Regions from separate parts of the Propionispora hippei DSM 15287 genome, predicted to be linked through region 1. Evidence: riboswitches for the same ligand, from Rfam matches in the RefSeq annotation. Region 1 holds a riboswitch; each other region holds the start of a gene.
What was found. A riboswitch is a leader RNA that binds a small molecule or an ion and turns the genes downstream of it on or off. The one in region 1 is predicted to bind cyclic di-AMP.

Region 1 (3,277 bases):
GTTCAAGGCATTTCCGGAACCGGTGTTATTAAAGGGATCATTTACAATGCCGGAGCCTTTGGCGATAATTGACCATAGGTCAACTCGCAAGAAGGTCACTTCTCTGATTTCGCCACCCGGCGTAAGAATTTCAACTTCATTGGATTCTGCCGTTATTGCAGGGGTTAGAAAAGCTATCCGGCAATCCTCAATTGCCTGCAAATTTCCATAATAGGTAAACCCGTCAACTCCAAATAGCAATACATCTGTATTGATTTCACGCTCCAGATCTTTAATGAACTCTAGATTACGGATTTCATGTAAAAATCCCATAAACGTTTTCCTCCCTGTGTTAAGAATTATAAACTGACTTACTATACTTTATGAAAAATGGAAGGATAGTGTTCCTTTTTTGGCATATTTCCCTGGTTAAAGCATAACCTAACCGGCAGGGTTGTTAGGGTGAATGACGAATATATTTAGGGAGTCACTGATTTATTCGTATTGTGCGTTCTATCGGGTCTTTTTCCGCCTGGCGTCGTCAGCAAAGCTTCGCGAGAGCACTGCTATTCCTATGGATTTGCTTCCTTGCCAGACGGAAAAATCTTTAGCCAGCCCGACGGGATTATTGAATCAGCGATTCCCAAAGATAAGGAGGAGAGCTATTATGCCGATCGTTCAAATTGATATGTTGGAAGGCCGTTCTACCGAACAGAAAAGAGAACTTGCCAAAAAAATTACCGAGGTAATTGTTGAAACTGCCAAATGTCAGCCTGATGCAGTGACCATTGTAATCAGAGAGGCTGCTAAGCAGCATATCAGCAAAGCCGGCGTACTCATGCTGGATAAGTAGTAATAAGTAAAAAACAGCCCATCGCTTAGCGCGAATGGGCTGTTTTAGCAAGGAGGCATATTATATTTATGAAAAAGACCTTTGCCGGGGATTTAGAGCGAGCGATAACCGAAGAATTGGAACAACTGAAAAAACGTACACCGGAATTAACCTGTCTGTGGGATCTGTTGCTTGTATTGCAGGAAGAGTTTATACAAGTGCTGCAAAGTGATGAGCCAGTCAACCTGGAAACAGGGCGGTTGACTGGTTCAGACGAAGCTTGGAAACAAGTTCATGCCTATATTGCAGGAATGGAAGGGGCCGTTTTACAGCGAGCCATTCCTTTATGGACAATTTATTCCTTGCTGGAGCGGACGGCTCAATATTATCATCAGGCAGGCATCAATAGCGCCTATCCAAAAGAAAAAGCGTGGTATCTTTCCTTGGAGCAAATAAAACTAATGGAAAAACGAAAAGTAGGGGGCGCTGTACGGACCGTACATAATCATCTTTGGGGCCAGCTTGGTTTTGCCCCATTTATGATCGGCAAAGAGTAGTATTTGAAGTCTCGTTTCAGTGACTTTACGAGCAAATAGGAGCATATCATACCATAACGGAGTATGCTAATAATAAGTTTGCGTAAATATAGTATAACATATTGGGATCGGGTTGCCTTTATTGAGCAGCTACGTTATTATATGTGCATGCCGAATTTCTTTTAAAGAAAACGGGGGAACCATTTTTGGGGTGAATCCGCCTAAAGCGGTAGGGATTATCCTTTGTCCGAACCCGACAGCTAACCTCGCAGGCATATAGAAAGGAGTGTACCACCATGTTGAATTTTAAAAAAATACTTTTATGGGGTACCATACTAACTGTTTTGCAGATGACTTTTGTTGCACCTGTTACTTTTGCCAAGGCGGCAGCCAAGCCGGATTCTTATACTAAGAAACTGGATATTAAGGCAACCGCGTATGCACCAGGACCGCATGATAATGGCAAATGGGGTAATTTGACTCATTTAGGCACTCAGATTCGTCCGGGTGTTATTGCTGTAGACCCTTCGGTTATTCCGCTTGGTTCTAAAGTGTATATTGAGTTCCCTGACGGACAGGGAAAGTATGCGGTGGCGGAAGACACCGGCGGCGCTATTAAGGGAAACCGGGTGGATATTGCCGTTGAGTCGGTGGCAAAGGCCTATGATTTCGGTATCCAACACGTTAAAGTATATGTATTAGAAAAATAATGACTAGATCATGGATTGGAGGGTTTGTCTTTCAATCCATGATTTTTTTGTCGAAAATAGGTAAAAATTTTTAACTCCTACATAAAAAATGGTAGATTCGGTAAGTTTAAATGTGGTATTATATTATGAAATACACCTGTATTGTTTTCGGGAAGGAGATAATTTAATGTTTGAGGACAAATTTGCCACAAAAGGGTTAACCTTTGATGATGTGTTATTAATCCCGGGAAGATCCGATATTTTACCGCGGGATGTAGAAGTGAATACCTATCTGACCAGGAATATCAAACTCAACATTCCTATTGTAAGTGCCGGAATGGATACGGTAACAGAAGCACCAATGGCTATCGCTATGGCCAGAGAGGGCGGCTTGGGCGTAATTCATAAGAATATGTCCATTGAACGGCAAGCCAACGAGATTGATAAAGTAAAACGCTCCGAGCACGGAATTATCGTTGATCCCATCTTTTTATCGCCGGATAACATACTGCAAGACGCGCATGATCTAATGGAAAAATACCATATTTCCGGTGTGCCTGTTACGGTAAATAACAAATTAGTAGGCATTATAACCAATCGTGATTTACGGTTTGAAACTAATTTGACCGCTAAAATCCGTGACTGTATGACACGGGAACGTTTAATTACGGCACCTGTTGGCACTTCTCTGGAAGATGCCAAGGAGTTATTACGTCAGCACCGGATTGAAAAATTACCCTTGCTTGATGAAGCAGGCAATTTAAAAGGGCTTATTACAATTAAGGATATTGAGAAGGCTCAAAAATATCCCAATTCGGCGAAGGACGCCAAAGGCCGGTTGCTGGTGGCTGCGGCCGTAGGTGTTGGTGCCGATATGATGGATCGTATTGATGCCATTGTCGCGGCTAAGGTTGATGTCCTGGTAGTGGATACCGCCCATGGCCATTCTAAGGGTGTTTTGGACGCTGTACGGACCATCAAAGCTGCCTATCCGCAAGTCGATCTTATTGCCGGCAATGTGGCTACGGCAGAAGCCACCCGCGATTTAATCGAAGCCGGTGTGGATGCTGTGAAAGTAGGAATTGGTCCTGGCTCCATTTGTACAACCCGTATTATTGCCGGTATCGGTGTTCCGCAAATTACGGCTGTATATTCCTGTGCGCAGGCGGCCCGTGAATATAATATCCCGGTTATTGCCGATGGCGGTATTAAATATTCCGGTGACATCACTAAAGCGATTG
Region 2 (3,277 bases), on a different contig from region 1:
GTATAGAGAATTTTTAAGAGCAGGCTTGGAGGGCAGTCAGTGGATGTAATTGCGTTAGTGGGACCGAGTGGAACCGGTAAGAGTCATCGTGCGCTCATCGTGGCACATGAGCATGCCGCGGATGCCATCATTGATGATGGTATTTTGATAAAAGACAGTAAAATTATCGCCGGCTATTCGGCAAAGAAAGAGCCGAGCAAGATTAAAGCCGTACGGCGGGCCATCTTTATGGAGGCCGAGCACGCCGAAAAGGTGCGGGCTGCCATTGCCGAAGTACGGCCGTCCCGTATTTTGGTCCTGGGTACTTCGGAAAACATGGTGCAGAAAATCGTCGATGCCTTGCAATTGCCGGCGATCAGCAAGACTATTTTAATTGAGGACATTGCTACGAAAGCCGAGATCGCCAAAGCGAGGGAAAGCCGCCTGAAAGAGGGGAAACATATCATACCGGTACCGACCATTGAATTGAAACCTCATTTTTCCGGCTACATGATTGACCCTTTGGAAATATTCTTTAAGAAGCCCCAGGCCAAACGGCGAAATAAGCTGGGAGAAAAGTCGATTATCCGTCCTACTTTTAGCTATTATGGTAAGCTCTTGATTTCCGATGCGGCCATCGCTTCGATTGTCGATTTTGTAGCAACCAATAATACCTCAATTAGTAAAACCGGGCAAATTCATATAAAAAATTCCCATGACCGGGAGACAGGCATATCCATCTCGCTGGATGTTACCGTCCGGTACGGGAGTGTGCTCCGGGAAGTGGTCTATGATGCCCAGTACCGGATAAAGAGTATGGTTGAGTTTATGACCGGTCTATTGGTCAAGGATGTCAATATAGCGATCAAACGGTTAAGCATAGAATAAGACATTTGGTGGTGTTTATCCTGAGTAAAATATTGTGTGATGATCTGGTTTTATTTTCCGGTTATGCCAAATTGCCAATTGGCATAACCGCCAATGAGATATATAAGGTTGTGGGAATTGTCGTCCTGGTGAAGGTTGCGACAGGTGAAATTGTGGAGGCCGACTGTACATTGGCTACTAAACTGGCCAGAAGGCATATTGCGGACTCGTTGGTCGGCTACAGCCTGAAGGACGGAGTGGATGAACTGGTACATTTGATTGACCGGATTTATCAGGGCGGCGCTAAAAAGTCGTTAATTACGACGCTCCGGATTATTTTTGACAAATACCGCAGCTATACCGAAGAACACCATGTACAGCCTGCCGAATAAGCCCTAACTGTTTTATACGGCGATCTAGACCAAAGCACGGACATTGACAGGCGGGAAAGCTTGGATTATTATAATATATAATGCCGAATCCTTATAGGTACGGGGGGACCACTAGATATACAGGGGTGAATCCGGTTATCCGGAGGGGTTCTCTATTCCTTCTCTTTTACCCTAACCCGACAGCTAACCTCGGAGGCAGAAGCCGCAAGGGATATTGCCCTGGTATTTTTCATGGCAGTTAGCTTGGGGCGAGTAAAGAGAGGTGGTACGATTGAGGAGATTTTTCCTTACAGCAGTGTTCGTCTGTATACTGCTTGCCGTACATGCCGTTGTGTTTGCCGCGCCGGGAGACACGGCGCTCAAAGTGGGCATGCGCGGTGATGACGTACAGGTATTGCAGAAACTGTTGACTGATGCCGGGTTTTATCAGGGGCCTATTGACGGAGTGTTTGGCAACGGCACGCTCCGGGCGGTTACGGAGTTCCAGATCAGCAACGGCTTGGCTGTGGACGGAGTTGCCGGCAGCGAAACCTTTGCTTATCTGAATCGTGGCGGCACCGGTTCGGATACCAGCCGCTACAGCCGTTCAATCAGCATGCGGGCCTCCGGCTATAGTGCGTTTGATCCCGGTAATTCCAGTTATACAGCTCGTGGTACTCAATTGCGCAAGGGCCTAGTTGCAGTGGATCCCAATGTGATTCCCTTAGGAACCCGTTTATACATACCAGGATATGGATATGCTATCGCCGATGACACAGGTGGAGCAATTCGTGGTAACGTAATCGATTTAGCGTTTGACAGTCATGCCGATGCCCTGCGGTTTGGCAGGCAGCAGGTAACTGTATACATTATTGATTGACAGGCTGGTGCCTGTTTCTTTTTTTTATTAATTTTATTAAACAAGCCGGAAAGAAGGGGACATGTATGAAGTCCATTGCGCTTATTCAGGCCAATGCGCAATTACCTGTTGTAGTACACGAAGGTACTGCCGATCAGGTACTAATTATTTGTCATGGTTTCCTCGGTTCCAAAGAGGGCGGCGGCCGGGCGGTTGCCTTGGCGGAGGAAGTTGTGAAACTGGGTTTGTCGGTGGTACGTTTCGATTTTACTCCTCTTGGCCCATTGACGCAGCAAATTGATGAACTGGCGGCAGTGGCGGCGTTTGTTCGGCACGAGATCGGCAGCAGGCTGGTGCTCCTGGGACGCAGTATGGGCGGCAGTGCGGCGTTATCCTATGCCGCAACACAGCCGGAAGGAATCAGCGGGCTGTGCCTGTGGGCGACACCATCAAATCTGGAAGAAACTTTCCGGCTGGCTTTACAGGAGAACTACCAACGGCTTTTGGCGGGGAAGACGGTACAGGTTACCGATTCCTATGGCCGGAACTCACTGACGGCTGACTTTGTCCGGGATTTTGCCGGCTATGATTTGCTGCAGGCTGCCCGTTTGCTTAAAGACATTCCTGTTCTTGTTCTTCATGGGACGCAGGATGAGACAGTTCCTTTTGTTCAGGCGGAAACCTTATACCAACAGCTCGGCGGCAGAAAGGAGTTGATTGCCGTACCGGGCGGTGACCATCAGTTGCACGCTTTTTACCGGGAAACGACAGCGGCCATATTGAAATGGATAAAATCGCTGCAATGAAGCATACTAGAAAAGCGCCCTAAACGGTAGTTGCAGGGCGCTTTTTTTAGCTATTGACTGGCTTAAGCTTTTAGCAAGCCTGGAGAAATGCTGATTTAATGAGCTTGCCAGTGGGGCGGGAGCTGTTTTCGGCTGGTAATCAAGCTTAACTTAGAGAATAGTTAAGTTCTTCAAGATCTACGATGCCGCCAGACGGCAAAAGTTTCGCCGGAATACCGCGTGAATAAATCAGCGTTCCCTCAAGGCAGTCGGCAGTAATGGCCGTCCGTTAGAGTTTAGGGCTGACCGGTCTTTTAAAAGGAGTGTATGCCGCGTGGATTTATCGAATAATATGCTGGCTTTGCTGCTGGCGCTTTTATCGGGCATATTTATGGCCATTCAAGGTTCGCTGAACG
Region 3 (3,277 bases), on a different contig from region 1:
CAGGCCGCCGCCTTTTCAATATCATGGGACACCATGATCACGGTGATGCCCAGGTTCTTGTTCAATGTCCCCAATAATTCATAAATCCGTTGACTGGCGGCATAATCAATCCCGCTGGTAGGTTCATCTAATAGAAGCAGACTGGGGTTACCGGCCAATGCCATGGCCACCATTACCCTTTGCTGCTGGCCGCCTGACAACTCACCAATGCGGCGATCACGCAAATCACTGGCCTGCACCAATTCAAGCATATGTTCCACAATATGTTTAACCACTTTTTTCGGCTGTTTTTTTTGCCTGGTTCCCGCAATCAAGCCCAGTTCGACAACCTCACTGACCGTAATCGGAAAATCGGCTGTATTTTTTCCATAGTTTTGCGGTACATAACTAACCAAACCGCCTAGACGGGCCGCTTTGGCTTTCTGTCCGTTGATCAGCACCTCACCCCGGTCAGGCATTAAAATTCCGGCGATGATTTTCAACACGGTACTTTTACCTGCCCCGTTAGGACCAAAAATCATCAGAAAATCCTTTGCCGCTACCTGCAGTGAAATATTCTCCAATACCGGCTCACTGCCGTAAGCAAAGGTAATATTATTCAGACAAACTTCACACATTCCGCTACTCCTTTACCGTAAGTCTGCAATCCGCACAAATTCCAAACAGTTCCACTGTATGCCGCACCAGTTCATAGCCGTAACCGTGCAAGAGTTCCAACAAATGCTGATTGACCGGGCAAAAATCGATACAAACCGCCTGACCGCATTTTACGCACACTACATGATGATGGTGGTGATCGGCGGTGGCAAGCTCATAACGGATACCCTCTTTGCCTGTGCTCTTGATGGGAATGAGTACGCCTAATTCAACCAGGACACTGACATTGCGGTACACCGTATCCAGGCTGATGTTCGGATAAGCTTCGCGAACACTGTGCCAAATGCTGGTTACCGTAAGCGGTTCCGTCGACTCATAGACCTGCTTGATAACAGCCCGGCGCTGTGGAGTCAGCCGGCAACCCTGCTCTTTAAGTCTTATTACTATATTTTCCATTTATTGCCTCATTCTTTCTTCATAAAAATAAATATATAAAAAAAGCTCCGGCTATCGCCAGGCGCTTCCGACAAATCAGCGTATGGCTGAAAAAATAATGGGGAAGCCGCAGCCTCCCCCAAACGATAATTAAACTATGCGGCGAGCTCCAATATAGCGAGCTCCCCAATAACCGCTGCCTAGTTGGTCAGTGACTACGCCACGGCTGGACGTTGCACTGATAAAAGTGCCATTCCCCAAGTAAATACCCACGTGAGAAGGTCCCGGAGCGTATGTAGAAAAAAACACCAGATCGCCTGGCTGCAACCGGCCATAAGAAACAGCCTGTCCCATGCCGAAGTCATCATCGGCTGTTCGCGGTAAATATACACCGCTTTGAGCAAAGACAAACTGGACATAACCGGAACAATCGAACCCGCCAGGGCTGGTTCCTCCAAACTGATACGGAACCCCTGCATAGCTCAGGGCATTTTGGATAATTCGCCGTGCCATAACACTTGACCCATCGCGGCTTACCGGAATCTCACGGCCCATCAGAAGACGGTAGGTTTGATACCCGACGACGCCATCCGCTTCCAATCCGTGGTCACGTTGGAAAGCCATCACGGCCCCCACCGTTCGGGAACCAAAACTCCCATCCGCTTCGCCGGCATTATAGCCAAAGTCGTTCAGCTTTGACTGAATGGCGGCAACCTCCGGTCCGGTATCACCTTTTTCAAACGCCGCGGCAGCACAGGTAACAGAAAACATGCAAAACGCCAAAACAAAAAATACAAAGAAACGAGACACTTTACCCATGTACGGCTCCTCTCACAGCCTCCGAGGTTAGCTGACGGGTTAGGGTTGAGGTTCTCCCTACTCAAAAACATGAGTTTCACCCCCTACAAACGGTTCCCCCGTACCTGAGCTGGATTCGGCTTTATCGCTCACAAAGATCAAATATTCAATATTTTTACATAAAATCCTGCCAAAAAATGCGTAATATTCCTACAAAAATATATTTTTTTCAAAGAACAGGCTGCTTACTTTTTCTTTTCCGGCAGTTCAGCCTGGAGCCAATACAAAGGACGCTGCTTTACTTCTTCGAAAATCCGTCCTACGTATTCACCGATGATGCCCAGTCCCAGCAGTTGTATCCCCCCCAGCAGAGACACGCTGGCTGTGGCCGTACTCCAGCCTGGAACCGCCTCATTGGTAAAAATCTTAATATAGATGACATGGACCGCAATGCAAAAACTAATAAAAGAAAATACTATGCCAATATAAAAGGCCATCCGCAATGGCAGTTTGGAATAGGCCGTAATGCCGTCCAACGCAAAATGCATCATCCGCCGCACCGAGAATTTGGATATGCCGGCAAACCGTTTTGGCGCGACAAACTCAATCTGCACCTGCCTGTAGCCAATAGCACCGACCATCCCCCGGATAAACCGGGCCCTCTCCCGGAAGCGCCGGAAACTTGCCACTACTTGTTTATCCATTAGACGAAAATCCGAACCGCCTTCCTGGACATGCACCTTGGACATAGCGTTCATCAGCTTGTAAAACATTCCTGAAGTAAAGTTCTTAAACCAGGGAACCCCCTCCGTCGTTTTCCGGATGGTCTGGACAACCTGAAAACCCTCCTCCCACTTGCCGATCAGCAGCGGCAACAGCTCCGGCGGATGCTGCATATCGCCGTCCATAGTAATGACGGCGTCACCCACGGCATGATCAAGCCCGCAGGTTAGCGCTACCTGATGTCCAAAGTTGCGCGCCAGCAACAGAGCCCGGACCCGGCCATCCCGCTGAGTTAATACATCCAGCAATAGCGGCGTCCTGTCGGTTGAACCGTCATCCACAAAGATCAGTTCGAAATCATAGCTCAGTGGCGTTAATACTTCACATACCGTATCATAAAAAATTTCTATATTTTCTTCTTCATTAAAAACCGGCACCACCACCGATAATAAAGCCATAACCATATCACCCTGCATTCCATTCGCAAAATAACTTCTTTATATCTAATTCTTTAAATCCTGTCTGAGCACTGAAGCACCTTTTAAATACAGGTGCTTGATCTCTTTTTGCGGCACTTCGGTATTCCACAAAATCAGCACCCGGATACAGCGCGCCACCCCTTCCGGGTTATCAATCTCCAGCGTCCCAAACAGAGGAACTTCGGACCAGCCCATTATCCTGGCACCGGCCGCCGGAAAAGCGGCGTTAATATCCGGGGTAGAGC

Region 2: it holds a riboswitch for cyclic di-AMP, as region 1 does, so the genes downstream of both, F3H20_RS04475 (3D domain-containing protein) here and F3H20_RS20340 (3D domain-containing protein) in region 1, are expected to answer to the same signal.
Region 3: it holds a riboswitch for cyclic di-AMP, as region 1 does, so the genes downstream of both, F3H20_RS15880 (C40 family peptidase) here and F3H20_RS20340 (3D domain-containing protein) in region 1, are expected to answer to the same signal.

What each region holds. Positions count from the first base shown of each region.
Region 1 is NZ_FQZD01000004.1:282,342-285,618, forward strand. It holds gene F3H20_RS01440 (hypothetical protein) at 1-312, opposite strand, end outside; gene F3H20_RS01445 (2-hydroxymuconate tautomerase) at 554-832, shown strand; gene F3H20_RS01450 (hypothetical protein) at 901-1,368, shown strand; cyclic di-AMP (ydaO/yuaA leader) riboswitch at 1,507-1,636, shown strand; gene F3H20_RS20340 (3D domain-containing protein) at 1,644-2,057, shown strand; gene guaB (IMP dehydrogenase) at 2,224-3,277, shown strand, end outside.
Region 2 is NZ_FQZD01000006.1:230,919-234,195, forward strand. It holds gene F3H20_RS04465 (Asp23/Gls24 family envelope stress response protein) at 40-867, shown strand; gene F3H20_RS04470 (DUF3870 domain-containing protein) at 879-1,238, shown strand; cyclic di-AMP (ydaO/yuaA leader) riboswitch at 1,310-1,452, shown strand; gene F3H20_RS04475 (3D domain-containing protein) at 1,501-2,097, shown strand; gene F3H20_RS04480 (alpha/beta hydrolase) at 2,163-2,882, shown strand; gene F3H20_RS04485 (DMT family transporter) at 3,196-3,277, shown strand, end outside.
Region 3 is NZ_FQZD01000036.1:30,710-33,986, reverse strand. It holds gene F3H20_RS15890 (metal ABC transporter ATP-binding protein) at 1-617, opposite strand, end outside; gene F3H20_RS15885 (Fur family transcriptional regulator) at 622-1,053, opposite strand; gene F3H20_RS15880 (C40 family peptidase) at 1,183-1,851, opposite strand; cyclic di-AMP (ydaO/yuaA leader) riboswitch at 1,853-1,982, opposite strand; gene F3H20_RS15875 (glycosyltransferase family 2 protein) at 2,076-3,011, opposite strand; gene aroH (chorismate mutase) at 3,057-3,277, opposite strand, start outside.